4 regions of the Paenibacillus sp. EKM212P genome follow, and region 1 is predicted to be linked to each of the others. Evidence: a T-box and tRNA genes for the amino acid it is inferred to sense, from the RefSeq annotation. Region 1 holds a T-box; the other regions hold tRNA genes.
What was found. A T-box is a leader RNA that pairs with one kind of tRNA and senses whether it is charged. The one in region 1 lies ahead of argS (arginine--tRNA ligase), so its partner is inferred to be a tRNA-Arg.
Positions count from the first base shown of each region.

Region 2: it encodes a tRNA-Arg, which carries the amino acid that the T-box ahead of argS (arginine--tRNA ligase) is inferred to sense. The anticodon was not compared.
Region 3: it encodes a tRNA-Arg, which carries the amino acid that the T-box ahead of argS (arginine--tRNA ligase) is inferred to sense. The anticodon was not compared.
Region 4: it encodes a tRNA-Arg, which carries the amino acid that the T-box ahead of argS (arginine--tRNA ligase) is inferred to sense. The anticodon was not compared.

Region 1 is NZ_JAAMNR010000001.1:216,419-224,463, forward strand. It holds gene G9G54_RS00975 (ABC transporter ATP-binding protein) at 1-502, shown strand, start outside; gene G9G54_RS00980 (S-layer homology domain-containing protein) at 626-1,594, opposite strand; gene argS (arginine--tRNA ligase) at 1,855-3,585, opposite strand; T-box leader at 3,646-3,904, opposite strand; gene G9G54_RS00990 (four-helix bundle copper-binding protein) at 3,982-4,311, opposite strand; gene G9G54_RS00995 (MogA/MoaB family molybdenum cofactor biosynthesis protein) at 4,574-5,089, shown strand; gene G9G54_RS01000 (nicotinate phosphoribosyltransferase) at 5,156-6,619, opposite strand; gene G9G54_RS25950 (hypothetical protein) at 6,585-6,719, opposite strand; gene G9G54_RS01005 (cysteine hydrolase family protein) at 6,743-7,309, opposite strand; gene G9G54_RS01010 (NUDIX domain-containing protein) at 7,377-8,045, opposite strand, start outside.
Region 2 is NZ_JAAMNR010000009.1:22,432-30,476, forward strand. It holds gene whiA (DNA-binding protein WhiA) at 1-217, shown strand, start outside; gene G9G54_RS21440 (HPr family phosphocarrier protein) at 354-623, shown strand; gene G9G54_RS21445 (SIMPL domain-containing protein) at 897-1,658, shown strand; gene G9G54_RS21450 (PdaC/SigV domain-containing protein) at 1,900-3,003, shown strand; gene clpP (ATP-dependent Clp endopeptidase proteolytic subunit ClpP) at 3,129-3,725, opposite strand; tRNA gene G9G54_RS21460 (tRNA-Arg) at 3,936-4,010, opposite strand; gene G9G54_RS21465 (sugar-binding transcriptional regulator) at 4,280-5,317, shown strand; gene gap (type I glyceraldehyde-3-phosphate dehydrogenase) at 5,412-6,422, shown strand; gene G9G54_RS21475 (phosphoglycerate kinase) at 6,543-7,724, shown strand; gene tpiA (triose-phosphate isomerase) at 7,784-8,045, shown strand, end outside.
Region 3 is NZ_JAAMNR010000006.1:313,871-321,915, reverse strand. It holds gene clpX (ATP-dependent protease ATP-binding subunit ClpX) at 84-1,340, opposite strand; gene clpP (ATP-dependent Clp endopeptidase proteolytic subunit ClpP) at 1,353-1,943, opposite strand; gene tig (trigger factor) at 2,354-3,667, opposite strand; gene G9G54_RS19095 (hypothetical protein) at 3,811-4,719, opposite strand; tRNA gene G9G54_RS19090 (tRNA-Arg) at 4,977-5,050, shown strand; gene G9G54_RS19085 (exodeoxyribonuclease III) at 5,456-6,220, shown strand; gene G9G54_RS19080 (cellobiose phosphorylase) at 6,308-8,045, opposite strand, start outside.
Region 4 is NZ_JAAMNR010000006.1:257,435-265,479, forward strand. It holds gene G9G54_RS18850 (GerMN domain-containing protein) at 1-372, shown strand, start outside; gene rph (ribonuclease PH) at 465-1,226, shown strand; gene G9G54_RS18860 (XTP/dITP diphosphatase) at 1,226-1,858, shown strand; gene asnB (asparagine synthase (glutamine-hydrolyzing)) at 2,028-3,872, opposite strand; gene G9G54_RS18870 (hypothetical protein) at 4,036-4,395, shown strand; gene G9G54_RS18875 (DUF4870 domain-containing protein) at 4,715-5,008, opposite strand; tRNA gene G9G54_RS18880 (tRNA-Arg) at 5,185-5,258, shown strand; partial or broken gene G9G54_RS26255 (transposase) at 5,818-6,110, shown strand; gene G9G54_RS18890 (PhzF family isomerase) at 6,394-7,296, shown strand; gene G9G54_RS18895 (6-phospho-beta-glucosidase) at 7,459-8,045, opposite strand, start outside.

The sequences.
Region 1 (8,045 bases):
AGACAGCCGAATCACGAGAGAACAGGTGAATAAAGCGCTGCATGATGTTGGAGCCGACAAATTGCTGGCCCATTTGCCGCAAGGATTCGATGAGCCTGTTATTGAAAAAGGCAGCACCTTATCAGCCGGGCAACGCCAGCTTATTTCCTTCGCTCGTGCACTAGCCTTTGATCCCGCAATTTTAATTCTGGATGAAGCAACTGCCAATATTGACACCGAAACGGAAGCGCTCATCCAATCCGCTCTTGAGGTGCTCAAGAAGGGACGTACGACCTTTATCATTGCTCACCGTTTGTCCACCATTCGCAGTGCGGACCAAATTTTGGTGCTGCATCGGGGTGAAATTGTTGAACGGGGTAGCCATGATGAACTTATGGCCCAAGGCGGGCGTTACTTCCAAATGTATCAGCTCCAGTCGGGAACAGTTGCAACAGAATCAGATTCAATCTCTGTTACGCCTCCTGCGCAAGATGACTTGCTTACTGGCAAAGTCAGCATTTAAAGCTTGAATAGCCCAATTGCTTAGGGCTAACGATGAACATTTGGCATGGAAAAACCAGCGAGCCTCCCCTACAAATTGGAGGCTCGCTGGTTTATTTTTATATAGGACATATGGCTTGTAATTTTATTTAGCTACAGACGTGCCTGTTCCTATGGGTGGAAGCACTGTTCCATCTACTGCTTTGAGCGTAAGCTTATACTTGCTGTCTACCAACGTACTTGTGTGGGTGTCCGTAATGACTTGAATGTTCATTTCCCCTGGCTTTGGACTAGTCAGCTTGTAGTAAATTACTGCATTCGTATCATCTACGTAGTCGATGTGATCCACTTCAATGCCGTAACCTGGATTAGGTGCCTGCAGACGGGTGATTGTCACTTTGTTCTGCTGGTCATTTGCTTTTTCTATACTCATACTAATATTGTTTTGTTGAACCGGATCTGCAGGCTCAGCCGGATTTTCAGGAGTAGCTTCAGCCGTTTTATGACTTTGTACAAATTCGGATGCGTTATAGACCATTTCTGCTGCCTCCATCCGCGTTACTTTACGATCCGGGTTAAAGTTGCTCTGTTCGTCCAATTTTGCAATTTTGGTCAACAGCAGGAATTGAACTGCTGCGTTTGATTCCTGATCTAATTTTTTGCCATCCGCTACATTAATTAACATACGGACAGTTGGATATTCACCCGTTGCACTCACTGCTTTATACAGAATATTCGCAAATTGTTCTCTTGTCATACAGGTGCTTGGATCAATATCTGGTGACAAAGGGATTTGGTGTTGGGCCGCAATCCGATAGGACTGGGCATACCATGCGGAAGCCGGAATGTTTGCAAAGGAACCCGTTGTGAAATCAGGCATTACCTGAAGATCCATCGCACGAACAACCAAATGCACTCCTTGTGCATAGGTGAGCGTTTGATCCGGTGCAAATTTATCCTTGGTTATTCCTTGGATAATTCCTTTATCCTGAAGTGAGTTTACGATCTTCTCCTGTTCAGCTCCCTTTATATCACGAAAAGCAGAAGCCGACGTAGCCACAGCCAATGAGCAGACGACAAGCAGGGCAACTGCCACGCTTTTATTTTTTTTCATGAGATACACCTCCATGTTTACTTTGCTTCTATACTTACCGACGCAATAAAAGCATCAAATGTTTCAAATATGCACAAATTGGTTGCAAAACAGTGCAATAGCTGCGATTAGTGTAACCCGTCTAACTCTTTTCTGCTCACTATCTTTATACATCCTCAAAAGTGCCTGTGAAGATTACCTTTTACAGTGTCCCCTTGGAAGAACCGGATCTGGGTAGCGGTATCCCGCCGGGAAACCTCGCTCCCCTTTGTTCTCTTTGCTTACATCCGATTCGGTGCTTTCAGACCAAGAAGTTGCAGCGCGCATGCCAGAATATCCGCAGTTTGTTCCGCCAATTGAATACGCCAGCGTCCACCATCGACAATCCTTTCCTTGGCGTAAAAACGGTTGAACGCCTGGGCCGTATCCAGTGCAAATCTCGCAATAACCGAAGGCTCCAGTTGGCGAGCCGCACGTATCAGTTGTCCGTGATAACGATCCAACTGCTTAAGCAGCGCCCAACCTGCGTCACCAAACATTTCATCCGATATGTCATTCAAATCACGAGAATGGCTATCTTGGACAAGGGCGTTGTCGCTAGAATTAGTAATAACATCAACATCGGCGCGAGCATGAGCTTTCTCCAGAAGGCTGCGTATGCGCGCATGAGTATACTGCACATAAGGCCCGGTCTCACCTTCAAAGGTCAGCGCCTCCTCCAACGAAAAATCCACTTCATTCAGCCGGTTGTTTTTTAAGTCACCAAAAATAATCGCCCCAATACCAACGTCCTCTGCTACTGCCTGTTGTTCCTGCAAATCGGGATTCTTCTGAGTAATGATGGCTTGAGCACGGGCTATAGCTTCATCCAGCACCTCTTCCAGTTTGACAACTTTTCCACGTCTTGTAGACATTTTCTTACCCGCAAACCGCATTAATCCAAACGGCACATGCTCACACTGCTCCGCCCATGCCTCTCCTGCATGTTTCAGCACCGCAAACACCTGCTGGAAATGCAGCTTCTGTTCCCCACCAACGACGTACAGAAGCCGATCAGCCTTCATCACTTCATGACGATAAATCGCTGTTGCCAGATCACGTGTCGGATAAATGGTAGTCCCATCCTTTTTTAGAATAAGACATGGCGGCAGTTCCTCGTCTTCCAGACGAACTACGAGCGCGCCATCACTTTCCTCCAGCAATCCCTTTGCTCTTAATTGATCAATAACTGCCTGCATCTTATCATTGTAAAAACTTTCTCCCAGCACATGGTCAAATGTAATGTTCAGGCGCTGGTACATACGATCAAATTCACCCAGACTGACTTCAACAAAAAACTCCCATAGTTGTTGAGCCTCTGCGTCTCCCTGCTCCAAACGTCGGAACCACTCGCGGCCTTCATCTTCCAAAGTTGGATCATGCTCGGCCTCCTGATGAAAACGCACATACAGCTTCAGCGATTCACCAATCGGATCATGTTGTAGCTGCTCCTCATTTCCCCATCTTTTATAGGCCGCAATTTGCTTGCCAAACTGTGTTCCCCAATCTCCAAGATGATTCACACTTATTGGAACATATCCAGTTTCACCAAGAATACGATACAAGGCAGCACCGATAACAGTAGAGCGAAGATGACCGATACCAAACGGTTTGGCAATATTGGGCGAGGACATATCAATAACTACCCGCTGTCCGTGCCCGATATTAGGTCTGAGGAAATCAGCCTTGCTCAATTCAGCAAGCATAAGCGGAATATGAACTGACCGATCCAATGTTATATTTACATAGGCACCCGATACTGAAGCCGTCAAACCTTCTTCATGACTTACTAGCTCCGCCAATTCCAGTGCAATGTGCTGTGGAGACTTTCGAAACTTTTTAGCCAGCACAAAACAGGGAAACGCCACATCTCCCCATTCAGGCTGCGGTGGCACCTCAAATAAAGATAAAATTTCTTTTTCCTCCAAGCCCGTATGGGCCAATATCGCTTGAGTAGCAATCAACAACAACATGTTTCTCTCTCCTTCTTTTTATAAGATCTAACAAAAAAAGCTCCCGCCTCTTGAAATAATTCAAGAGACGAGAACTTCAATATCCCCGCGGTACCACTCTTCGTAAATCGGTTGTGCAGCTAAAGCTAACTTACACAAATCGCGATTTCACTCCAATGACTAATAACGGTGTCTGCCGGGCTGATCTACTAGAAATTCTGCTCGTTGGATCAACCGTCTCCCGGGTGCGCTTCACATCGGACCTCATACCGGCTTCCACCTCTTCCGGCTCGCTGTAATGATACGGCTCCGCTGCTACTCTCCCGTTCCATGACGTTAATTCCAATTATTATACAAACCTATTCAGTAGAAAGCAACCTTTTATTTCCTCTTCAGGCACTAGTTCCATATATGTAATTACACTGCCACCAATTGGCGGCATGCCTGAACGCAACGACGGCAGGCTTCTGCACAATGTTTGCAATGATCATGGGAATGCTTGCTGCATTCAGCAGCACATACCTCACAGGCCTTGGCGCACAGCTCACAGATTTGCTCGGCAAAATCCGTTCCGCGCTGCAGCATTTGAGCAGCAAATCCGCATATTTCTGCACATTCCCTACTCACTCGAATACATTCACGCAGCATAGCTAAATCATATTCCTTCAAACTCGCTACGTAACATACATTGCAAGCGTTCATACATTCCAGGCAAGCATCCACGCATTGTTGGTATGAATGATTCATATTACATTACCTCCCAGTTGTTGACCCTGCTGTACTATTACCCGCTGATCCTTGAGTTTAATCATTTGATGTGCGCGCTTACAATAAAATAAAACCAAAACAATCCCGACTTATGTAAGGAAGTGTACTATATTCCAGTATGTAAGTGCAAGGATATTAATCACATGGATTTTTAGCCCCTGTTTCTGACTTGCATACACTCAGTCATTGCTCTATTGTAAAAAGTGTATGTCTAACCATCGATCAAGGAGTGAACATTTTAATGAATATGTCTTCCGTAGAGGAGCATCGACAGGAATCCCCGCAACAGGTTAATTGCATGGTCGTGACTGTCTCGGACACACGTACCGTGGAAACAGATACCGGGGGACAACTGCTCATGGATCTACTAGAAACCAATGGATATAAGGTTGTTCGATATGTCATCGTCAAGGATGACTACGAAGGTATTCAGCAGTTAGTATCCGAAGCAGCGGCACAGAATGACATCGAGGCTGTACTTTTGACAGGCGGTACCGGTATTTCTCCACGTGATACTACATATGAAGCCGTCTCCTCTCTACTGGATAAGGAACTACCTGGCTTTGGGGAAATCTTCCGTTATTTAAGCTTTGCTGAGGACATTGGTTCAGCATCTATATTAAGCCGGGCTGTAGCTGGTACTGTGGGTCGGACAGCTGTATTTTCTATGCCTGGCTCACGCGGAGCCGTTCGTTTGGCAATGGAACGCATTATTGTCCCTGAGCTACGACATGTGATGAGAGAAATTTATAAATAAGCTCCTATTTCCTACATGCCGCGACACAAAAAGGCACCCCATACATTCATGAGGTGCCTCTTCCAACTATTCTTTTTCTTCAACTTCGGGCTGCATATAGCTGTCGATCAGCTTTTGCTTCAGCTCCCATACCTTCTCGCTAAGATTTACACGATAAATTTCAGGGTTCAGCTTCCGCAAATATTCTGGCCAAAACAATTTCAACTGTGAAGTATGGTAGGCACGAATTTCATCCAGCTCAGGAAGCTCATATACCTTCTGTCCATTTATAAAAATAGGCTCAAGCATTGGCACGGCTTCATAATTTTCTACATACTTCTTCATATACGGATGTAAAGGGTTAAACAGCTTCAGGCGCTTACCATTACGCGGACGCTCTTCATCCGGGAAAGAAATATAATCGGCTACAGCTCTCCCTTTCTTCTTATCCACAATGCGATATACATCCTTCTTGCCTGGTGTGGATACTTTTTCTGGGTTACCCGAGATCTTAATCGTCGGCAACATTTCGCCATCCACTTCACGCTCAACCAGCTTGTACACCCCGCCAAGCGAAGGTTGATCTGAAGCCGTAATAAGCTGTGTTCCTACACCCCATACATCAATACGTGCCCCTTGGGCTTTCAGGTTAAAAATCGTATTTTCATCCAAATCATTGGAAGCTACAATTTGTACGTAATCTAAGCCTTCAGCATCGAGCATTTCCCGCGCCTGAATGGATAGATAAGCCAAGTCACCGCTATCCAGACGGATTGCATTCATACGCTTGCCCTGACTCTCCAGCATTTTTGCTGTCCGAATCGCATGAGGAACACCGCTTTCCAGCGTGTCAAAGGTGTCTACCAACAGTGTAACCTGGTCCGGTAAAACCTTCGCATACACGTCAAACGCCTCCTGCTCCGTCATAAAAGTCTGCACCCATGAATGGGCATGTGTCCCCTTCGTCGGGATTCCAAAGTGCTCGCCTGCCAGCATATTAGAAGTCGCGTCAAAACCTGCCACATAAGCTGCCCGTGCTCCCCAAATAGCCGCATCAGCTTCCTGCGCACGCCGTGTCCCAAATTCGAGCAGTGTATCGTCACTTGCCACCTGCTTGATGCGCGACGCCTTTGTCGCAATGAGCGTCTGATAGTTCATAAAATTAAGCAATGCCGTCTCGACAAGCTGCGTTTCCATAATCGTTCCTTCAACACGTACCAAAGGCTCGTTTGGAAAAACAAGTGCTCCTTCTTTCATCGAATGGACCGTTCCACCAAACTTAAACTGGCGAAGCGCCTCCATGAACATGGGATCGTATTTCTCCTCCTGTTCAGACAGGTAGCGAATGTCCTCTTCTGTAAACCGCAAATTTGCAATATAATTCACAATGCGTTCCAGACCAGCGAACACGGCGTATCCATTACCAAAAGGGAGTTTACGGAAATACGCCTCGAACACAGCTTTACGCTGATGACTTCCGTTCACCCAATGGGCGTACATCATATTAATCTGATATTTATCTGTATGTAATGCGAGGCTCGTTGACTGCATCGTAATCATCCTCTCTGACTGTCTCCAGGTTTGTGGTGGCAGCGTACCGCCTCATCTGCCCAGATTCAGCAATATCCGGCTCCATTTTGTTATCGGACATTGGTGCACAATCGTTAAGTTATTTTACTTCTTCTGGCGTAAAACCGTATCCTCAGCCGACCGTACCGCGGCTCCAAGACTTCCTTCAAAATGACCCAAAGCCCAATCATGTCCAGCTTGATTAAAGCTCGCCACAGCGTCCTTGTATACAGTAATAGCAAAACCTTTGTTATAAGCATCTACAGCCGTATGCAGTACACATATATCTGTACACACACCAATCAGATGAACTTCCAGAATACCACGTTCACGCAGCCTGAGCTCCAGATCTGTGCCCGCAAAAGCACTGTACCGTGTTTTATCCAACCAGTAGATAAGATCACTTTGTTGCTCATAAAGACTACGAAGCTTGCCATACAAATGTCGTCCGTTGGTTCCACGTATATTATGTGGAGGAAACAGCTTGCTCTCCGGGTGATAAAGGTCGTTCTCCTCATGCAAATCCACAGCCATGACAACAAAGTCCCCTTGATCCACATATGCCTGCGTAATTGCTGCGATCCGTTCATCCAACTCAATCGCAGGTTGTCCTACAGGCAAACTACCGTCCACAAAATCTTTCGTGTAATCAATAACAATTAGTGCCTGCATTGTACGGTCAGCTCCTTAGCCTCAAAGTGAAATTGTACGTTCTATGCGTAACCTATTACATTAGACGTTACGTGTAGATAGATAAACGCGGTACTCTGTCACTAAAACGGTACAACTGTGCCGGTCTTTGTGAATACTGGTTGGAACTGAGTGGTTTGCCGTTCTCATCACGCACCTCTTCCAGTATTCCCTGCCTGCTACGAGTCGATGTTATTTTGCGAATAAAGTTTGGCTCTTCGAAATCCGGTACGACACTCTGAATCACCTGATATAATTCACCCAGTGTAAAATGTAGCGGTAAAAACTGCTTGGCGATCGTCGTCTGAAGCATCTGCAACTGAATTTTGCGATAAGCATCTACTATGATATCCCGGTGATCGAATGCCAGCTCCAATTCCTCCAACGCTTCGCGGATCGTGAATAACCCGACCTCGGAAGCATCATCGGCCGCCTGACGCTGTTCCAACATCCATTCTTCTACCAGCGCAAAAAATGCATGTGATATGATCCACCCGCGCGGATCACGTCCCGGTCCACTATATACACCCAAATACTCCAGATGCCCGCCGTCCACACCCGTCTCCTCTAACAGCTCCCGCTTGGCAGCACCATACATAGATTCATCTTCCTGACAAAACCCTCCAGGCAAAGCCCAGCGTCCTGCAAACGGCCAACTGCGGCGCTTGATGAGCATCACTTTCAGCTCTCGAATAGGCAATGTCTTTGTTACCGTCTT
Region 2 (8,045 bases), on a different contig from region 1:
GAATATTAAGTTGCTGGAGAGGGAAGTTGGTTTGGAGACCTTGCCGGATAAACTGCGTGAAGTGGCAGAAATTCGGCTCGCTCATCCCGATTTGAATTTGAAAGAAGTAGGGGAAATGCTCAAAGGGGTCGTGAGTAAATCGGGTGTAAATCATCGGCTGCGCAAAATTGATGAGATGGCTGACAAAATTAGGGGCGAAAATGGCCTGATTCCGTAAAAAGAGTGTCCATGGGGCTTTTAGCCCCGGTTTTTTTAGTTTTTTTTCTAGTGTCTGTCCCGGGTTAATGTTATAATGTGATAAATAAAATGGAGTAAGTAGTGTCCAGATTTATTTGATGAGGGGGTAAGCTGACATGTCAAAACATCCGGTAGTCGTACGCTTGAAAACAGGACTGCACGCCAGACCTGCTGCGTTGTTCGTACAGGAAGCGAATAAATATTCATCTGAGATTTTTGTGGAAAAAGAAGACAAAAAAGTTAATGCCAAGAGTATCATGGGTATTATGAGTCTTGCGATCAGTACAGGTACAGAAATCAATATTAGTGCTGAAGGTGCGGACGCCGAACAGGCTGTAAACGCTTTAGTAAGTCTGGTTAGTAAGGTAGAGCTGGAAAATCAATAAACAAAGATTTGCTTTGTAATATGGTGTATGCTCTTAGTGAAAAGCCCCCTTTGGGGCTTTTTTTGTATCCAGAAAAAAGTCTTCGAACGCTCCTCCGTTAACTGTTCTATGTGTGGATTTGTTGAATATAGAGACTGTATTAAGTTCAAGTTATAAATAATTAAAATTTCCATGGTCATGCTCTGTTTCGGAAATATGTATGCTTGGCTGCAACCTTTTTCCGTCATTTCCGTCTGGAAGGTACAAACATTTACAAGAAAGAGGTTGAATTCAATGAGACTTTGGACAAAAACAGTAGCCACGGCAGTTCTCGCAGGAGCATTAATGGCAGGGGGAGTAGCAGGAGGATTATGGACAGGGGCAGATCGTGCCTATGCTGCGTCAACAGCTTCGACGGTAAACGGTGTAATTAATGTGACTGGAAGCGGGGAAGTATTGGCGAAGCCCAATATTGCTTATCTCTCTATCGGTGTACAATCAGAAGGGAATACGGCAGCGGCTGCTCAAAAAGCCAATGCTACAAAATTGAACAAGGTTACACAACTGCTGAAAGAAAAGTGGAGCATCAGCGCAGATGACATTCAGACCAGCCAATTCTATGTACAGCCTGACTACACCTATAACGAAAAAGAAGGGCAAAAGCTCAAAGGGTACACTGCCAACCATACACTTTCCGTCAAATACCGCAATTTGGATAAAATCGGTCAGTTATTGGATGAGGCGACCAAGTCCGGAGCCAATAACGTGGATAATGTACGTTTTTCCGTGGAAGACCCTTCGACTTATGAAGAGGAAGCCATTACTAAGGCATTGGGAAGCGCACAATCTAAAGCCAGTGCTGTAGCTAAAGCAGCCAAACGCGGGTTAGGTGCCCTTGTGAGTGTGACGGTAGATGGCGGAGAAGCACAAGTCTTTACACAACGTGAAAATGCCATGTCAAAATCGCTCTTGGACGTAGCAGGTGGCGGGACAGAGATCCAATCGGGACAAGTAACAGTGAAAGTTCAGGTGTCGGCTCAGTACGAAATGAACTAATACAGATCATCAAACGAAGCCACAAGCGGCCTGCATCATGCGTAGAGGCTGGCTTGCTGGCTCTTTTTGTATATCGAAACCTTTTTGTAATGAGTCTGTCATAGCTAAGGGTTATTAGGTGTACATATTGAAATCGGAGAGTGTACAGATTGTAAACTACATACAATAGGGTATAGATATAATAAGAAAAGTAATTATCACACATAGACAATACAGATCAATAACAGGAGGAATACTTAATATGAGTAAGCATGCGAAAAAATGGGGTTCAGCACTGCTGGCAGCAGGGATTTTAGCAGGAGTCGCAGCTGTTCCCGTTTCCTATATCCAGGCAGCATCGACCAAACAAGCGACAACACAGCAACCAGGAATCACCATCCAATGGAATGGTAAAACGTTGCCCGCTAAAGGTGTTCAAGTGAACGGGAGTACAATGATTCCGGTGGCCGCACTGCGTGACAGCCTGGGGATTCCAGTAAGCTATGATGCGAAAACAGCGACATATACCGTAGGTAGCGGGTACAATAAACTTTACATTATGGCTTCTTCCTCGGATGCCTACGTCAACGTCAATGGAATCAATACACGTAGCATGGATGCCAAACAGATCGCTGGGAAGCTATACATTCCTATGAGTCTGCTGAAAGACTATCTAGGCATAGATGCTCAATGGAATGCTGCTCAGAAAACAGTAACGCTGAGTAAAAGCCAGCTAAATCCGATCACCATTGCGTCTCAAACACTTCCAGCTTCGAGTAATGCGAAGGTGTCCTACAAGATTAAGTATCCGCAAATCAGCGGCAGCCAACTGAATCCTGAGGCTCAACAGGCCATTAACAATGTGCTTAAAAAGCATGCAGAGGGCATATTGGCAGCAGGTAAAAAGATGATGGCTGAGGGAGAGGCTACAACAGAAAGACCGTATGAGTTCGGAAATGATTTTGCGATTGCCTATAACAAAAATGGTATTCTGAGTGTGATTATGCAGGATTACTCGTATACGGGTGGCGCACATGGCATGACGGCACGTAAAGGATATACGTTCTCCCTCGCTGATGGTAAACTGCTGCAATTGTCTGACGTTTTGAAGGCAAATCCGAACTACAAAAAGTTCCTCAATGCTGATTTGAAGAAAAAAATCGATGCGCTTCAGGCTGGCGAAGGATTCGGCAAATTTAAAGAGCTGGCGGCAGATCAGAATTTTTATGTGACGAGCAGTGGAGTAACAATCGTGTTTGATTTGTATGATTATGCGCCATACGCGTATGGAATTCCGGAGTTTACCTATTCGTTCGGTCAATTGCTGCCTCAAGGCGGAAAGCCTTTTGCTGGGCAGAATGAATAGTAGAAATAAACAATTCCAATTGTCTATAACCTAAAAAACAATAAAGCAAAAAAAGCTGCCTACCGGATAAGAACATCCGGGGCAGCTTTTTCATTTACCAGCTATCGAGAGGCGAATTTCTTCTCTTATACACCTTCTGGAGAGGAGCTAGTTAGCACTTTATCAATAATACCGTATTCCTTGGCATCATCAGCGGACATGAAGTAGTCACGGTCTGTGTCTTTTTCAATGCGCTCCAGTGGTTGGCCTGTGCGATCTGCGAGAATGCGGTTCAATTTGTCACGCATTTTCAGAATGCGGCGTGCACGGATTTCAATATCCGTTGCCTGGCCTTGTGCACCACCGAGTGGTTGGTGAATCATAATTTCACTGTTTGGCAAAGCGAAACGTTTACCTTTGGCGCCTGCATTTAGCAAGAACGCGCCCATGGAAGCCGCCATACCTACGCAAATCGTAGATACGTCAGGTTTAATGTATTGCATCGTATCAAAAATGGCCATACCAGCTGTAATGGAACCGCCAGGACTGTTAATATACAAGTGAATATCTTTTTCAGGATCTTCGGCAGCCAAAAACAGCATTTGCGCAATAATAGAGTTGGCTACAACGTCATTGACGTCCGAGCCTAACAAAATAATGCGATCCTTCAACAGTCTGGAATAAATGTCATAGGCGCGTTCGCCGCGGTTACTTTGTTCTACTACCATAGGAACATAGCTCACGTCAAAAAACCTCCCTTAAATATCGTTAGTGGATTTGGTGGACATGCCGATTACACGTCCCTTATTTATAAACTGTTACCGTATTAACCACATGATAAACAATTTCAAACAAAAAGTCAAAGAAAGTCAAACTAATGATTAAAAAAAAGAGCCCTCAGCGCTCTTATTGGTTAAAACATTATGTAGAAGTATTTAAACGTTCATTTAAAATGGCGCGCCCGCGAGGAATCGAACCTCGATCTCAGGCTCCGGAGGCCTACGTCATATCCGTTGGACCACGGGCGCATAGTTCAATCAATGCAAACAACTAACTAATTAAACAGCTAATTGGAAACAAAGATGATTATATGATATACAGCAGTGAATTGCAAGCTTTTATTAAATGCGCATATTCAGACAAATGGTTGAGAAATATAGGTTCAGATAGACTTGCATGTGAAGCAGATATTGGTTAAGATATACGTGGGACTTAAAAAGTTATCCCGGGACGTTTTAAGACCAATTAAAGATAGAGCATTAGAGACAGAACTTAGAAGTGTGCGGGAGTGGAAAGCATGCGAAAGATATTAGAAATACAGAAGCAGCTTCTGCCCGACCTCATGGATGTTTTGAAAAAAAGGTACACGATCCTGCATCAGATTATGCTGTCCGATGTTGTTGGACGCAGAACACTGGCAGCTTCACTGAACATGACTGAGCGCGTGTTGCGCGCCGAAACCGATCTTCTTAAAGCTCAGGGGCTAATTGAGATTGAGAGTGTAGGCATGAAGGTGAGCAAAGCAGGACTGGATCTGCTGGAACAGCTGGAGCCGATTGCGAACAACTTGTTCGGCCTGTCCCAATTGGAGGACCAGATTCGTCAAGCCTATGGTTTGAGGAAGGTGGTTGTCGTTCCAGGGGATTCGGATGCTTCTCCGTTAACAAAGCAGGAGTTGGGGCGCGCTGGAGCAAAAGCGTTGCTGAGTGTTATGGACGACGAGGATGTGGTCGCTGTAACAGGCGGCACGACGATTGCTGACGTGGCGGAACAACTGGCACTACCTTCTAGTGGCCCGCTTAAGGGTGGGTGGTTTGTACCGGCACGCGGGGGTTTGGGAGAAAGCATGGAAATGCAGGCCAACACAATTGCTTCCACAATGGCTCGCAAGGTAGGCGCTCAATACCGTCTGCTCCATGTACCGGATTTGCTCAGCAATCATGCTTACAACTCCTTGCTTGAAGATACGAACATTCAGGATATATTGAACCTGATTCGCGAGAGTCGTATCATCATTCACGGGATAGGCAACGCCATAGCGATGGCACATAGACGTAAACTTGATCCCGAAACCTTTGCCCAGATCAGCAGTGAGGGGGCCGTTGCCGAATCGTTTGGTTATTACTTTAACGAAGATGGCGTCGTTGTTCACAGAATGCTGACGCTTGGACTCCGATTGGAGGACATTAGGCGTACCGATACGGTTCTAGGTGTAGCTGGAGGCAAAAACAAGGCGGCCGCTATTCATGCGGTACTGCGTTTCGGGCAAGAGGACATTCTAGTCACCGACGAAGGCGCTGCTGTTGAGATTGTAAGTCGTTATTTAAATGATTAATATTGGATTTACGAATAATGTTGTCTTGACGGGCTTTCGGGTCTGTCTTGAATATATAAAACTAAACTAAACGAACTTTGGGAGGAACTCACTCATGACAGTTAAAGTTGGTATTAACGGTTTCGGACGTATTGGACGCCTTGCTTTCCGCCGGATTCAAAATGTGGAAGGTATTGAAGTAGTAGCAATCAATGACTTGACAGATTCCAAAATGTTGGCACATTTGTTGAAATATGATACAACACAAGGTACTTTCCAAGGAGAAGTAGAAGTACATGACGGCTTCTTCAAAGTAAACGGTAAAGAAGTTAAAGTTTTGGCTAACCGCAACCCTGAAGAACTGCCTTGGGGAGACCTGGGTGTAGACATCGTTCTGGAATGCACAGGTTTCTTCACAACTAAAGAAGCTGCTGAGAAACATTTGAAAGGCGGCGCTAAAAAAGTTGTTATTTCCGCTCCAGCTACTGGCGACATGAAAACTGTCGTTTATAACGTAAACCATGAAATTCTGGACGGTACTGAAACTGTAATCTCCGGTGCTTCTTGCACAACAAACTGCTTGGCTCCTATGGCTAAAACACTGCAAGACAAATTCGGTATCATCGAAGGTTTGATGACTACAATTCACGCTTACACTGGCGACCAAAACACTTTGGATGCTCCACATGCTAAAGGTGACTTCCGTCGTGCTCGCGCAGCAGCTGAAAACATCATTCCTAACACAACTGGTGCTGCAAAAGCCATCGGTCTGGTAATTCCTGAACTGAAAGGTAAACTGGATGGCGCGGCTCAACGTGTTCCAGTAGCAACTGGTTCCCTGACTGAGTTGGTAACAGTTCTGGAGAAAAACGTAACTGCTGAAGAAATCAACGCAGCAATGAAAGAAGCTTCTGATGCTGATACTTTCGGATACACTGAAGATCAAATCGTTTCTTCCGACATCAAAGGTATCACTTACGGTTCTTTGTTTGATGCAACTCAAACTAAAGTTCTGACTGTTGGCGACAAACAACTGGTGAAAACTGTAGCTTGGTATGACAACGAAATGTCCTACACTGCACAATTGATCCGCACGTTGGAATACTTCGCAAAACTGGCTAAATAAGAACAGTCTTATTGAGCAATAACATAGAGCGGAAACAGGTTATTGTTTCCGCTCTTTATATATCAAATGTGCCTTGAATTCCTGTTTCGTAAAATTATAAGGGTGCGGAGGAATATGGAGATGAACAAAAAGAGCGTACGTGATATAGAACTGAATGGAAAACGGGTGTTTGTTCGTGTAGATTTTAACGTTCCGGTTGAGGACGGTAAAATTACGGATGACAAGCGTATTCGTGAAACCTTGCCAACCATTAACTACCTGATTGAAAAAGGTGCAAAAGTTATTTTGGCGAGTCACTTTGGACGTCCAAAAGGTCAGGTTGTTGAATCCATGCGTCTCACTCCTGTTGGCGTACGTTTGTCTGAGCTGCTGAAAAAGCCAGTAGTTAAAGTGGACGAATCGGTAGGCGAAGCTGTTAAAGCGAAAGTGGCTGAACTGCAAAACGGCGACGTGCTGTTGCTTGAAAATGTACGTTTCTATGCAGGAGAAGAAAAGAATGATCCTGAATTGGCGAAGCAATTTGCTGAATTGGCCGACGTTTTCGTGAATGACGCATTTGGTGCAGCACACCGTGCTCATGCTTCCACAGAAGGTATCGCGCATCTTCTTCCGGCTGTTTCCGGCCTGCTGATGGAGAAAGAATTGTCTGTAATCGGTAAAGCTCTATCAAACCCAGATCGTCCTTTTACAGCCATTATCGGCGGTTCCAAAGTAAAAGACAAAATCGACGTGATTGACAACCTGCTGAACATTGCAGATAACGTAATCATTGGCGGCGGTTTGGCTTATACATTTTTTAAAGCTCAAGGTCATGAAGTGGGTCAATCCCTACTGGATGAATCCAAATTGGACGTAGCTCTTGGATTTATCGAAAAAGCGAAGAAACTCGGCAAAAACTTCTACCTTCCGGTTGATATTGTTGTATCTGACGATTTCAGCGCTACGGCGAACACAAACATTGTGGATATCGACGGCATTCCTTCAGATTGGGAAGGCGTGGATATCGGACCGAAAACACGTAAAATCTATGCAGATGTGATCAAAAACTCTAAATTGGTTGTTTGGAATGGACCAATGGGTGTATTTGAAATCGAACCTTTCGCTGGTGGTACTCGTGAAGTAGCGGAAGCTTGCGCAACAACAGAAGCATACACCATCATTGGTGGCGGTGATTCTGCGGCTGCGGCTGAAAAATTCCACTTGGCTGACAAAATGGATCATATCTCCACTGGCGGCGGCGCATCTCTGGAATTTATGGAAGGCAAAGCACTTCCGGGTGTTGTTGCACTGAACGATAAATAATCAAACGCACTATGCGTGAATAAAGCTTTAGGGCACCTAATAGTTAGGAGTTGAAACCATTGAGAACACCGATTATCGCGGGTAACTGGAAGATGTTTAAAACCGTACCAGAAGCTAAAACTTTCATCGAAGAGATCAAAGGCAAAGCAGAGGTTGCAGGAGTGGAAAGCGTGATTTGCGCACCATTTACGAATCTTCCTGCTCTGGTTGATGCAGTAAAAGGCACGTCTATTAAAATTGGCGCACAAAACCTGCACTTTGCAGAAGATGGCGCATTTACAGGTGAAATTAGCGGTGGAATGCTGAAAGATCTGGGCGTAG
Region 3 (8,045 bases), on a different contig from region 1:
CCTCCACCCCTTAAAACCTCATACAGGTTTAGTGAAGTGGAGATCCGGCTTCTCATGTTTTAGAGATCGCGAAGTATCAATCCTTAGGCGCTCTCTTCTTGTTTTTTATCCTTATCTGTACCACCGAGTTCCGGTGCGATTTTGTCTTTTACAACCTGCTCATTGATGACGCAAGTAGTCACATCCTCACGGGAAGGAACCTCATACATTACGTCCAGCATAATACCTTCGATGATCGCGCGAAGACCACGGGCACCCGTGTTACGCTTGATCGCTTCTCGAGCAATGGCTTCCAGAGCATCTTGCTTAAACTCCAGTTGCACATTATCCAGTTCAAGCAGCTTCTGGTATTGCTTGGTTAACGCATTTTTCGGTTCGGACAGAATACGAACCAATGTGTTCTCATCAAGCGGCTCCAGCGTAGAAATTACTGGCAAGCGTCCTACAAATTCCGGAATCAGGCCGAATTTCAAAAGATCCTCAGGCAATACCATTGAAGTATATTCGCCTGGTTTCAGATCTTTTTGTTCGCTAGTAGCGTTGAAGCCGATAACCTTTTTACCGATACGGCGTTTGATCATTTGCTCCAGACCATCAAAGGCACCACCGCAAATGAACAGGATATTCGTGGTGTCAATTTGAATGAACTCTTGATGTGGATGCTTGCGACCGCCTTGCGGAGGTACAGAAGCAACTGTGCCTTCCAAAATCTTAAGCAACGCCTGCTGCACACCTTCACCCGATACGTCACGCGTAATGGACGGGTTTTCGGATTTGCGGGCTACTTTATCAATTTCGTCAATGTAGATAATGCCGCGTTCGGCTTTTTCCACATCATAATCGGCAGCTTGAATCAGTTTCAACAAAATATTTTCAACGTCTTCACCCACATAACCTGCTTCCGTAAGGGAAGTGGCATCTGCGATAGCAAAAGGAACGTTCAAAATTTTAGCCATGGTTTGCGCAAGCAACGTTTTACCCGAACCTGTAGGTCCAAGCATCAAAATGTTACTTTTTTGCAGTTCTACATCATCAATTTTGTTTTGAGTATTAATACGTTTGTAGTGATTATATACCGCTACAGACAACGATTTTTTCGCTTGATCCTGACCAATGACATATTGGTCCAGAATGTCACGGATTTGCATTGGTTTCGGAATGTCTTTCAGATCTACTTCTTCTTCATGACCCAATTCCTCTTCTACAATCTCCGTGCACAACTCAATGCATTCGTCACATATATATACGCCCGGTCCAGCAACAAGCTTGCGAACCTGATCCTGAGATTTACCGCAGAAAGAACATTTCAATTGTCCTTTTTCATCATTAAATTTAAACATAGAGCCACCCCTTTACAGATTAATCGGTTTAGACAGCACCTGGTCAATGATACCGTATGCTTTTGCCTCTTCCGCTTCCATGAAGAAATCCCGGTCAGTATCACGTTCGATTTTTTCGAGGGGCTGACCCGTACGCTCTACATAGATTTGATTCAGCTTAGCACGTGTTTTGATAATCCAGTCCGCATGAATCAGCATATCGGAGGCTTGCCCTTGAATGCCACCGAGCGGCTGATGGATCATGACTTCACTGTTGGTAAGCGCGTATCTCTTGCCTGGCGCACCCGCTGTGAGAAGCAACGAACCCATACTTGCAGCCATGCCTACACAGATCGTCGATACGTCCGGCTTAATGAATTGCATTGTATCATATATACCCATGCCCGCAGTTACAGAACCGCCTGGCGAGTTAATGTACAAATTAATATCCTTCTCTGGATCTTCCGCAGAAAGGAACAATAACTGTGCAATGACGAGATTGGCGACATCGTCATCAATCGGGCCACTTAGGAAAATAATACGATCCTTAAGCAACCGCGAGTAAATATCGTAAGATCGTTCTCCTCGATTCGTTTGTTCCACAACCATAGGGACGAGACTCATCACGACCAACCTCTTTTCTTTATTAAAATGAACACCTGTATTCATCCGCTTCCTTATGTCCCATTAAAACGGAAGCAGCAAGCATGAAACGTGAACACCTTACAAAATATTTTAACATGTTCAGAGTCTCGTGTCATATTTGCATGCGCTCATATATGCAGTGCAGGCTGTTTAAAGTACACTCTGCCGAGACCTTCTCATATTTAACCATGTTTCGTATGTATGTGCAAATATACGGTAGTGACTTATGTAAAACAAAAAACACGACTCACAGCACTTTCCATAAACGACTAAAATTTGGGTTACCAAAGGTAAAAATAAGGCACGTAACTTTCACTACGTGCCTTATCCCTATCTAATTGCTACGTTGCAGCTTGTTACAGCATACTCCGTATATTTTATCGTCTGAATTATTCAGCAGCTTCAACTGGCGCTTCTACTTCTTTGCTGTTTTCCACCAACAAAGCAATCGTTTTGCGCAGTGAAATTTCTTCTTTCAGGTTAGCGAACGAGCCGTTACCTTCCAGAATGCTGCGGATTTCCTCAACTGAACGTTTGTAAGCTTCAGCCATGTTTTTCAGTTCTTCATCAATTTCCGCTTCGGAAACTTCGATGTTTTCTGCTTTAGCCACTTGCTCCAGCACGAGGTTGTTACGTACGCGCTTCTCAGCATCAGCTTTCATTTGCTCTTCCAGGTCTTCCTTGCTTTGACCAGAGAATCCGAGGAACATTTCAAGGTTCATACCTTGGCTACGCAAACGGTTGTCGAAATCGCGAACCATGTTTTGCACTTCGCTCTTCACCATTGCTTCAGGAATGTCGATTGTTGCATTCTCAGCAACTTTCTCCACTACAGCACCCTCGCGGGCTGCTTTAGCTTCGTTTTCCTTACGATCCAACAATTGCTTTTTCAAGTCTTCCTTGAATTCAGCCAGTGTGTCAAATTCGCTTACATCTTTAGCGAATTCATCGTCCAGTTCAGGAAGAACTTTGCGTTTCAGTTCGTGAACTTTCACTTTGAATACCGCTTGTTTGCCAGCGAGGTCAGCAGAATGGTAGTTCTCAGGGAACGTTACTTCAACGTCCTTGGAATCGCCAGTGTGCAAACCAACCACTTGCTCTTCAAAGCCAGGGATAAATGTGTTAGAGCCCAGTTCCAAAGAATACTTCTCAGCTTGTCCGCCTTCGAATGGTACACCATCCACGGAACCATCGAAGTCAATAATAGCTGTATCACCGGATTGAGCAGCATCTTCATCAACGACAACCAATTCAGCATGACGTTGTTGCAGGCGCTCCAGTTCTTGAGCCAGTTCTTCGTCGCTTACTTCGAGTTTGCTTACAGGCACTTCTACGCCTTTGTAATCGCCCAAAGTCACTTCAGGTTTAACAGTAACCTTTGCTTTGAATTTGAAAGATTCGCCTTTAGCAAATTGGTCAATTTCAACGTCAGGGCTGTCAACCGGGAAGATGTCTGTTTGCTCTACAGCTTGGCTGTAAGCTTCTGGCAACAGGATGTCAATTGCATCCTGGTACAGACTTTCAATACCATAGCGTTTTTCAAAGATAGGACGTGGTACTTTACCTTTACGGAATCCTGGTACACTTACTTGTTTTGCCACTTTATTAAAAGCTTTGTCGAGTGCAGCGGCTACACGATCCGCGTCAACCTCAACTTCAAGAACCCCAAGGTTCTTCTCTATTTTCTCCCAAGTTGCTTTCATTTTATGCTTTCCCCTCCAACAAAATCTTCACTTAGTTTTCATTACAATCAACGTACACAAAATAACCACTATAGTATATCTAACATTACTGTCTTTTTCAAGAGCAGCCCTTTGAATGCTTCACAGGTAAACGTTTCCGGTCATTAAGGAGTGTTCATTCCCGCCACTACGAATAGTCGCATCGACCGATACGCCTGCTCAAAACGGAAGCGCAGCGCATCTGTAATGCCATATATAGCACGGGTTTCTTCCTCATTATTATTTCCGTTCAAACTTTCCGAAACTGTCTGATGGAGTGCTGCAGCCCAAATATCCGGCATTCCGTCCTCTTCCACCAACATTGATCTATAATCTTTTGTACCGTATACTGCCATCACAAACTGTGACCACAACTCCTGTGCAAAATAGAATAGTGTAGGCTCGTGCACCTCAGTTTGATCGGCCACCCGTTCCAAAATACGCATAATAGACTCTGGAAAATCACCTGGCTGTAACGGAACCGTTTCAATGTCGATTTCCGCTTGTTCATCACCCCGTCTGATTTCTATCGTCCCTTCCATTCCGCGTCGTCGCATTGTCTGTAGAACACGGAATTGAAGTAAGGGATGGATTTCCCGTTCCGTAATCCAGCGAAGCAAGGCATCGTCGATTTCTGGCAGTTCCAGATAGGACAACTGCTCCAACGCTAAAATCGTCTGTTCGGATAAGGGTTCATCCATAGCCATCCGCAACAGCTTGTTGCCGTAGCCTGCATCCTGCTCCTGCTTAAAGCGTGCATGACGGCGAGCTAACTCTACTTCACTGACCTCTTCTTCCACAGCGTCCGTTACCGCCCCGCTGTCAGCGTACTGTGGAAATGCAGCCTCCAGCCATTGTAATAGAGCGTTCCATTCATCGTATTGCTTCTGCTCCTGTCCCTGACACTGCATTAAAAAACGCAGCATCGCCATCGCCTCTCCGTAACGTTCGTTTTCAAGCATCACAGTAAGTTGAATTTGATAATAGTCCAGTGTCTTCGGAAACAATACAATATTATTTTCTTTTGTCGTCACCTTGGAGTCCTTTATTCAAGGCACCCCCTCTCCTTCGCAAGCTCAAGTATTTGTAGATTATATGAGAAACAGTAGCCGAAGTCCAACCACTCGTCTTACACATATTCACCTGTATTCTAACATACCCTTTTATAAGGCAAAAAAAACTACGCCTACTCAGAATTTATGCTGTATAAAGCCTAAACAAGCGATATATGCAAAATAAGACTTGAATTTCTTTTATCCATATGATATATTAATATTCGCTTGAATTTTATGTCCCAGTAGCTCAGCTGGATAGAGCAACGGCCTTCTAAGCCGTCGGTCGGGGGTTCGAATCCCTCCTGGGACGTCATAACAAGAAGCCTCCATAATGGAGGCTTTTTTTGTTGTCATGAGATAAACCACGGGGGAACGTCGGGTCAACGGTATCGTTAGCCTATACTTCGCAGCCGACCATAGGGAGAGTATCTCTCTTGATAAATCACACCAAAAAAAGCTTCCATAAGGGAGCTTTTTTTCATTATAAATAATGTAGAAAGATTAGTCTGCCCATCACTACTTTAGGCGCTGGTTTCAAGTCTCTACTCTTTCAAAAAAGGGCAGAAATTGCTATCATCTATCATGTTGCACCATTTCAGGACCATTTTAATGAAAAACCTATGAAGTCCAGATAGAAGACATTTATAAGCTTATGTCAACAAAGGATATACAAATCACATCGCTTACCGCGTGAATTAGCAAGGAGATTAATCAAATGAAATTAATATCTTGGAATGTAAACGGCTTAAGGGCCTGTGTGACCAAAGGGTTTTATACTTATCTAAAAGAAACAAATGCCGATATTTTTTGCGTACAGGAAACGAAGCTTCAAGAAGGTCAAATCCTCATGGAGAACATGGAGGAATACACACAATACTGGAATTACGCTGAGAAAAAAGGATATTCCGGCACGGCTATTTTCACCAAAATCAAGCCGCTCTCTGTGCATTATGGACTTGAGGAAAACGAAGAACCAGAGGGCCGAACCATTACTCTGGAATTCGAAAAATTTTATCTCGTCAATGTGTACACACCGAATACCAAACGGGACTTATCCCGACTACCCTACAGACTGGAATGGGAAGACCGTTTTCGCAGCTACCTGCAACAACTGGATGCTTTGAAGCCTGTCATCGTTTGTGGAGACTTGAACGTAGCTCATCAGGAGATCGACCTCAAAAATGCCAAAGCTAACTACGGAAATGCCGGATTCACGCCTGAGGAACGGGAACGCATGTCACAGCTGCTAGACGCCGGATTTATAGATACTTTCAGATCCTTTTATCCTGACCGGACGGATGTTTATTCCTGGTGGTCCTACATGCCGAAGGTGAGAGAACGGAATATCGGCTGGCGGATTGATTACTTCCTCGTCTCGGAGAGACTTCGTCCGCTTTTGATGGATGCGAGCATTGATTGTCATATTACAGGCAGTGACCACTGCCCTGTGATATTGGATTTACAAGATATTTCAGCATAGTCCCCCCTGCCCTGACACAAGGATTTATGAAATCTTAAAAAGCCGTTATGCTCTGTTATGGCAGCATGACGGCTTTAATTAATGGAGCTATGTCCCCAAATATACCTCGATACGAGAAATCAACCGATCTCTCACATCTTGCGCTTCTTTTTGATCTAATACAGCCTGGCATATCGTCTTCTTTTCGCCACTGACGTAATGCAGTACATATTGGGTCACTCTGCATTCCGGTGCATAAGTATCCTTACGATCCGTATTAAAATAAGTCACCTGGCAGCTTCCGAGAAAACAGAAAGATAGCTCACCTGTAGCTGTGAACAGCCAGCCTGGCAGCTTAGGCTCCAGTCCCAAGGATAGTCCCCTATGATCATACCCAAACGGCTGCCCGCCCGTCATCATCCATAACCACATATGAATAAATTCTGCCGTAGATCCGCTCAGCCTCGCAATATATCCCGTTCCATGCAAACTTGCATCAGGATTAGCAATACTAGCAATAAAGGAGCTGTTCTCCAGCGTGCTTCTCCCGTAGACCTCTGGGTCCATAAAAGGCGGAAACGCTTTTTTAATGTCTGAAAAAAACTCAGTGTATAGACCCGCCCTTAAACACTCAAGTAAATATTTATATTCCATATGCATAAATATAGATTCATTTTCCAGCCAACCCGGCGTAAAAGCTCTGGAACGACCGAGTTCAAATGGCTGCCCCGCCAGACTTTCATTCACCTTATACATACCCAGCTTCCTGTCGTAAAGCCCGCTCTGCCTGATTTGCCGATATAGCTCCTGCCCATTTACAATGTCGCCAACCACTTTCATAGCCCGGGTCGGTCCCTCTAGAAAATATGGTGTATCCCTACGTTCGAAGGAATGTATGTTTACGAGCTTGCCCCCGCAGTCATCCTCCTGTACCTCGAATTCTCTGGCTTCATAATAAAAGAAGGTTGGGTATATCCCCTCACCGATAAGCAGAGCCTTATCCATCCCCTGTTGGAGTTTACGTTCAGCTTGGCGCAAAAACACCAGTACATTTTCAAACGCTAGTGGTGTTTCTGTTCCTTCAAATCCAAAACGAATCGATTCGCGGTACGCTTCTCTAGCATCCGAAATTCGTGACCAGAAGCTGTAATCCTTGCTTTCATCCCTGCAATCAGCCTCATCCGAATCATGGTAGTATTCCTCCATTGCGAGCCTCAGCTGTTGGATCAACTTAGCAACTTCTCGCGGCAACCGTAGCACAGAATCGCCCGAAAGCTTCACCTGTGCATGTATTAAAAATCTTACAAGTCGCTGTAATTCACACAGTTCACTGAATCCAGAAGCAAACAGCCCCGGAAGTCCGTTCATGGAATCATTCCATCCCGGCTTGCCCGCCTCCATCTCAATTCCCAAGCCCTCTGGGTCCAGCGTGGACAGCTTGATGGCTGCTAATGACAGCAGCTTTTCATATAAATTTGACTTATAAATCTCTCCGCTTCCATGTTCGGTTCGAACCCAATGAGCATCGCGATCCCGGGCGTGCAGTTGAGCTTCTTTCTCCTTGCTCTCTACGACCGCCCCGTACTGACGGATACGTCCGTCCTTCATCTGCACGTATTTGTTTCGACGTGGCTGTACCCATGCCGGACTGTCGTAATACATGTACTTTCGGGTCGCGAGCAAGAGTTCCTCTTGTTTGTCTGGATAGATACTTAGATAACTTTCGATTAAATCCATGTTATATGTCCAATGGTCGATCCAGAAACCTTCACCAAAATCAGCCTCATAGCATTGTTCGGAATGCTTGAGAGCTTCGGTTACAAACGTCTCAACCGTTTGCTTTAGC
Region 4 (8,045 bases), on a different contig from region 1:
CCTGTAACACGGTTGGTTAGCCCTGAAAAAGATCGTGTCCAGTCAGCGTTGCATCAATTGATTCAAGGGCCGGAGACCAAAGATGGGTTACAAGAAGTGATGACAGGGGAGACGGCGCTGAAATCGGTAGAACGCTCCAAAGACAACGTAATTACGGTATCTCTCTCAGATGATATGTTTGCTAAAGGAGAAGCTGTGCCTGCTGAATTTTTGGAATCGGTTGTGCTGACAGCGGCAGACAATTCGGATGATGCGGTCAAAACAAAAATTCGGATTGAACTGAATGGTGAAAAAAACGTAATTGGACAAAATAATCAAAATTATGGAGAGCCTGTAGCCAAGCCGCAACATATTAACGAAATCCCTCTTTAAGGGCGGGAATCGTCCTTGGGGTGCTTTTGCCTGCACACTTTGGTAAAATAAACATATAAGAACAGGTTGCATACGACGTAGGAGGAAAAAGCATGAGTAGATCTAACGGACGAAACGGTGATGAGCTGCGCCCGATGAAATTGACAGCAGGAGTAAATAAGTACGCGGAGGGCTCTGTTTTTATAGAGGTTGGCGAGACGAAAGTCATTTGCACGGCTACTGTAGAAGAACGCGTACCCCCCTTTATGAAGGGACAAGGAAAGGGCTGGGTGACCGCAGAGTATTCCATGCTTCCGCGTGCGACTCATAGCCGTAATCAGCGTGAAGCTGCGCGTGGCAAGCTGACAGGCCGTACCATGGAAATTCAGCGTCTGATTGGAAGAGCGTTGCGTTCGGTGGTCAATTTGCAGGCGCTTGGTGAACGGACGATTACGTTGGATTGTGACGTCATTCAGGCGGACGGCGGAACACGCACAACCTCAATTACCGGTTCTTTCGTAGCGTTGGCGATTGCGGTCAATAAAATTGCCACCCAGCACAAGCTGCCTGTTTTTCCAATTACCGATTTCCTGGCTTCCGTCAGCGTAGGGGTTGTTGGTGAAAAAGCGTTGCTGGATCTGAACTATGAAGAGGATTCCAAGGCCAAAGTGGACATGAATCTTGTCATGACTGGCAGCGGAAAATATGTTGAGCTGCAAGGTACAGGTGAAGAAAGCCCATTTGACCGTAACGAATTGGATCAACTGCTTAGCTTGGGCGAACAAGGGATTCTGCAAATGATTGAGCGCCAAAAAGAAGTACTTGGACCGATTGCTGATAAGATCGGTGCTGGACGTACAGGAGCTGGCGCCTAATGCGGCTGGATGGCCCGGTCGTCATTGTCGCTACGAAAAATAAAGGAAAGGTGCGGGAATTTGCGCATGCCTTTGCGCCGTTTGGCAAGGAAGTCAGAAGCATGTACGATTATCCCGACATTCCTGATGTCGTTGAAGATGGCAAAACCTTTGCCGAAAATGCACTGAAAAAAGCTAAAGCGGTTGGAGATGTGCTCGGATTGCCCGTGCTGGCCGATGATTCCGGCCTCTGCGTGGACTTGCTGGACGGTGCACCGGGGGTATACTCTGCCCGTTATGCTGGAGAAGGTGCCAGCGATCACGAAAACAATATTAAGCTGCTCGACGTTCTGGAATCGAAGCAGCTGGGTGATGATACGGGACAGCCTTTGCTAAGCCCGGCTCAATTCGTCTGTACCTTGATTCTATATAATCCGCAGACTGGCGAGACGTTGGAATCGACAGGCTCTGTGGAGGGCTGGATTACTACTGAAACCGCCGGCAGCGGCGGGTTTGGGTATGATCCGCTGTTTTATTTGCCAGAGTTTGAAAAGACAATGGCCGAGCTGACGTTGGAACAAAAGCAGGCTATCAGTCACCGAGGGATAGCTCTGCGTGATTTGGCAACAAAGTTGGGTAATCCACAGGCATAGCATTGGTAACAGGGGCGAAATCATCCCCCATTCACATAATGAAAAAAAGGCTATCCGTCAGTCATAAGCTGCGGATAGCCTTTTTGGTACTTTCTGTTCCCCATATAGTACACAGCGAAAAATTGCCGCTGCCGCTTAGAAGCTCTATTGCTTCAGCATTCAGCGTAGCTTATCGAATAGCAACCTTGTAAGTGCGCAACCAGTTATCCACTTGAGCCAAGTAGGCGAACAACTGGGGACCCGACATCAGCTGCCCAAACCAAGGCAGATTGGTGTATGCCTCCGGTGAGGCGGCAATATCGCGTACCTTTTGCGCATCGATCAGCTTGAGCAGTGGGGAAGATGAATCATCCAGCAGCTGCAGCGCCTGCTTTTTCACAGCCTCAAGATAGGAAGGGTTATGCGTTTTGGGATATGGGCTTTTTTTGCGATACAGCACATCATCCGGCAATACGCCCTTCAGCGCCTTGCGCAAAATACCTTTTTCACGTCCGCCTGTCATCTTGATACTCCACGGAATGTTCCATACATATTGTACCAGTCGATGATCGCAATATGGCACCCGCACTTCGAGTCCAGCTCCCATACTCATCCGATCCTTGCGATCCAGTAGAGTAGGCATAAAGCGGGTGATGTTCAAATAGGACATGACGCGCATTTGTGCAGCTTTTCCTGTTTCCCCCGGTAGCTTCGGCACTTCTCCTACCGCTTCTGAGTAGCGATCGTTCAAATACTCCAGCGGCTTGATCCAGTCGCGTACCTCGGGAGACAACAGACTAGCTCTCATATCGGGTGCAACTGCCCACGGGAATGTACCCGAATTCAGCATATCTTCCCGGTGGAACCATGGATATCCGCCAAAAACTTCATCCGCAGCCTCGCCGGAAATAGCGACCGTAGCTCCTTTTTTAATCTCCCGGCAAAAGAGATACAGCGACGAATCCACGTCCGCCATGCCGGGTAAATCCCGCGTTAGCGTGGAGTTGTTCAGAGCTGCTACGACTTCTGGCGTATCGAATTCAATCCAGTGATGATTTGTCCCTAATTCATCCACCATCCGCTGAATCCAGGGGGCATCGGCTCCGGGTTGAAACGCATGGGCTTTAAAATGCTTGTCGTTATCCACATAATCGACCGAATACGTATGAACTTGTCCTTGCCCGGTACGGTTGTAATAATCGACAGCTAATGCGGATAGAGCGCTTGAATCCAGCCCGCCAGACAATAAGGTGCACACTGGAACATCCGAAATGAGCTGCCGCTCCACCGTATCCAGCAACAGTTCTCGTACCTTGAGCGCCGTTTCTTCGGTGTTATCCTCATGCGCAATGCTTTCCAACTTCCAGTAGGCTTGAATGCGCACACCGTCGCGGGTGTAGGTTAGCGTATGCCCGGGACGTAGCTCCTTCATGGACGAATAGACGCCGTGTCCGGGGGTACGTGCAGGCCCAATGATAAAAATTTCGGCCAATCCCTCGGCGTCCACTGCTGCTTCTACTGCTGGATGCTGAAGCAGTGCTTTGGGTTCTGAGCCAAATACGAATACTTCTTCGGTTTGGCTATAAAATAACGGCTTTACTCCCAGCCGATCCCGTGCCAGAAATACCTGCTCCCGCTCGCTATCCCAGACCGCAAATGCAAAAATGCCGTTTAACCGATCCACACATTCAGGGCCCCATTCGATATAGGATTCGAGCAGCACCTCCGTGTCGCATTGTGTACGGAAAAAATGCCCGCGCTGTTGCAGCTCTTTTTTCAGCTCAGGCGCGTTATATATTTCCCCGTTATATACAATCGTATAAGTGATATCCTCCAGCTGCCGGATCATGGGCTGAGCACCATTTTCCGGGTCCATAACACTCAATCTTCGGTGTCCGAAGGCACACGGGTTGGATATCCAGGTACCCGCAGCATCCGGTCCGCGATCGGAGAGCGTTTGTGTCATATTCAGCAGCAGCTCAGATTGATGCATTAAGTCTCCGTTCCACTGTATGAAACCTGTAATTCCGCACATGTCTGTTCATCCTCTCTTTGTCGTGTTCATCCAGTGTTGGAATGAAACAAAAACTAAATCCCCAGTTCATCAGTATATATGCCGAAAAGAAGCATAAAATGTCTGTCCGTTCCGAAAACTACAGATGGGGCAACCCGTGTACTCGCAAGGAAGGAGGGAGACCATGTACTACATCAAGGATGCCAAAATACGCCGGTTCACTGAACTTGACGGAGTGCGCTGCGCTGAGGTTGAGGTGCGGCCCGGTGCTGCAGATGACCCGGAACTGCTGGTCTATATTACGGCCAAGGATCAGACGGATGGTCAGCATGACTATGACATGGTACGGATCATCCGCAATGACGCCGATCTGGAGCTGGATTGGTACGACAATAATCTGCATTCGGCATTTGAGGAAGTGACAGACAAGGCTTTTACCGACTCTACACACATTACTGCTGGTGAGGAGCGAGAGAAGTTTAAAAAAGAATTGCTCTCCTATGGGCAGCTCAGCACAGAGTTCGCCAAGGAGTTCGGGGCATGAGGATATGGTGTGCTATGCCTCGGCTTTTGTTGATTTGGGCCCCGGCGCCATCGCCGGATCAGCGTGAAAGGAGGGGGAAATCATAGACGGCAAAGCGAATTATAAGAAAAACAAAGGCAGCAGTTATATTCATAACAATGAGTTCGCGGAAGAAGTGCTGGAGAAAAACGTAAGACATGAAGTACGGAGAAGTCCTAAACGCTTTGGGAATAAATAAGCAGCCATTGAACCAAATAGCAACAGCAACTCATTAAAAATGACCCTAAAGAAGCCTCCGTATCCCGCCAAATTTGCGGTATGTAGGAGGCTTCTTTTTGAACTAAGCCGCTTCACGCAGCGTCATAATCCCTTTGTAGATGTTATAAACAAAAACCCCGAGATAGACCACTACGAATAGCAGCACAAACCCGATCACTGAACCTGCATGATTCGCCGTAATAATAAAATACACTAGCGGAATTGCCGCAATAATGGGGAAAATATGCGATAAAATAGCCTTTTTTGCATGTCCCTGAACATATTCGTCCCGTACTGCAATCCACACAATGACAGGCACTAGAAAAGGTGCGAAGAAAATGCTGAAATAACAAAGTGACGACAAAAGACCTCTCACGGCTTTACCCCTCCTTTAATGGCATGATTCTTTGTACATAATACCCCGTTAGCGTCCAAATGATTCCTTTTGCAGCCCACTTCCCTATATCATGAAAAAATGCTTTTGACAGTTGCCCGAAATGTGATATAATAATCAATGCGCTGAATACATAAGGTTTTATTGATCACCATCTTGTCCCAGTAGCTCAGCTGGATAGAGCAACGGCCTTCTAAGCCGTCGGTCGGGGGTTCGAATCCCTCCTGGGACGTCGAAGCGTTCAGATATGTAAAGTTTGAACGAAATTAAAAATGCTTCAAATCCTTGATATATAAGGGTTTGGGGCGTTTTTTTTCTTTTATTGGGGTTACGATAGAAAACGTTAGAAAAAGGTGTGATTAATACACCTGTTTACACAAATTATACACACGATTTTTACACGCTATATAAACTAATACCCCTAATAGCACGCCTGTTGAATAACCACAAAATGGCAGAAAAAAGATCGTCTTTTCTGCAGAATCGTTGGTACCATCCAAACGAATTCGAAAGAAGACGATCTCATGAAAAATTCTATCACGATTACATCTATCCTTCAATCCATGCTGACTCCTGAAGAAGTTCAAAGGGTTGTGAAGTTAATAGGTTATGAAGACAAAGCCCGCAAGTTTACGGTGTACCATTTACTCCAATACTGGTGCATGGCTGCGTTGGAACAATGGGGTAGCTATCGATCCATTGGGCTCCTTATCACGGAGAGCGTGCAGCTATTAAACTTCATGTCGCTTTACGAGCAGAAAATGGGCAACCCCTTCAGGGGGTCGAAACAGATCTATAAGGCTCGATGGCAGATTGAAGTCTTCTTTCGTTGGATCAAGCAACATTTGAATATTCCAACGCTGTTTGGTACGACTGAAAATGCGGTCTATGGGCAATTATTCTGTGCTCTAATCGTCTATGTCCTGCTCAATTGGCTATTTGTTGCTGCTCAGACTTCATGGCCCCAACATGCCGTTCTTTCCTTTGCGCGATTTTCTCGTCTATTTCTTCTTCAAAACTACCTGTTGAATGGCTGATTCAGATTCGGCGCGTTCTTCAGTGCACCTCTTGTTTCATGAATTGAGTTACTTATTTTGGTTATTCAACAGGCGTGGCAGAATCTAAAAGTATCTATAATCATAAAAGATTTATTCCATTTTTAGATAAGGATTGAGAAGACCATTTCAGCTAACTGCGGCTTTAGTTTAATAACAATCTTCCATAAAAGAGCGCGATTCTATAATAAGGATCAGTTCGTTTTCATTAAAGTGCCATATTATATCTTTTAATTTAAGTGAAACTGCCTAAAAAGTATGTTAATATCAGATTTAACAGACAGACAAACTAGTATTTATAGAGGCGAAATTATGAAAAAATATAGAATATATCAAGTAGACTCATTTACAAAAAATAGATTTTATGGTAACCCTGCTGGGGTTGTTCCAAATGCAAATGGACTTACAGATGAGCAGATGCAGAGAATTGCAAGAGAATTAAATAATTCGGAAACCGCATTTATTTTTGAAACAGATTCTTCAAATTATGATGTTGAAGTAAGATTTTTTACTCCAACAACAGAGGTTCCAATTTGTGGTCATGCAACAGTAGCAGCGCATTATATTTATGCAATTGAGAGAAAAGCTGAAACTGGAAGAATTATTCAAAAAACAAAAGCAGGTATATTGCCTGTTGATGTTATAAAGTATGAAGATGACTATTCTATTGTAATGACACAGGGAGAACCTTCTGTATCAGAGCCTTTAAATGATGAAATAAGAAGTCGGATTGCAAATGCGTTAGGTATTTCTTGTAAAGATATTTGCATGGAATATCCAGTTGCAATATCTTCAACAGGTCATTCTAAGGTAATGGTTCCGATTTACTCCAATGAAATACTACATAGTTTAAAACCTGATTTGCAGAAGCTTACAGAAATCAGCAAGCATATTGGATGTAATGGATATTATGTTTTTACATTAAATCCACAAGAGGATATATTGGTTCACGGAAGAATGTTTGCTCCTGCAATTGGAATAGCTGAAGACCCGGTGACAGGAAATGCAAACGGACCGCTTGGAGCCTATTTGGTACACTATAACATTTTGCAAAATGAGAATGAGCAGTCTTTTGATTTTGATATTTTACAAGGTGAGGCAATCAAAAGAGAGGGAACAATGCATGTTCATGTGAAAAAGGAACAGGGAAAACCCGTATTAGTTCAAATTACGGGGAAAGCGGTTATTGCTTTTTCAACGGAGATCATACTTTAAAAAAGTCTAACAAATTTATCAATAAGCTTAATGACGGATTGTCAAGCCAAGTACAAACCCAATAACACCAACGTCCCAGCAAGTACTCCTGGGACGTATAGCAAAAAGCTTCCTACATGTAGGAAGCTTTTTTGTGTTCCAGCAGGATGATTGCTGCTAGCTTTATACCGTCGCCTTCTCCTTATGAGCAAAGAATTGAGGTAGATGCTCCTTGTGTGCTTCTAGTAATTCATCCAGTACGGTTTGAGCAATGTCACCACTTGGTACGAGCGGATTCAGGGTGAAGGCTTGCAGTGCTGTTGCATAGTCACCGGTGACCGCCGCTTCAATCGTCAGCTCTTCCATTGCCTTCATCACTTGCAGCAAGCCCCGCTGTGCAGGTGGGAATTTGCCAAAGTTGACAGGTTCGGCACCATGGGCGCGAATGACACTGGTCACTTCGATGGCGCTATCATAAGGAACATCATCAATCGCACCATTGTTACGTGTACTAACCACCATCAATGTGCCTTTGTTGTTATAAATGGAATTAATGATCTCACAGGCTGCATCGCTGTAATGCGCACCACCGCGTTTGGATAGTTCCTCTGGTTTGTAATCCAGATTCGGATCTTTATACAATTCAAACAGACTTTCTTCCAGACGTTTGACTACTTGGCCCCGAGTTCCTTCGTTTTTGGCTTCCTCTAATTCTTCCTTGAGCATATTGTCCGTCATATAGTAATACCGATGGTAAGGACAAGGCAGCA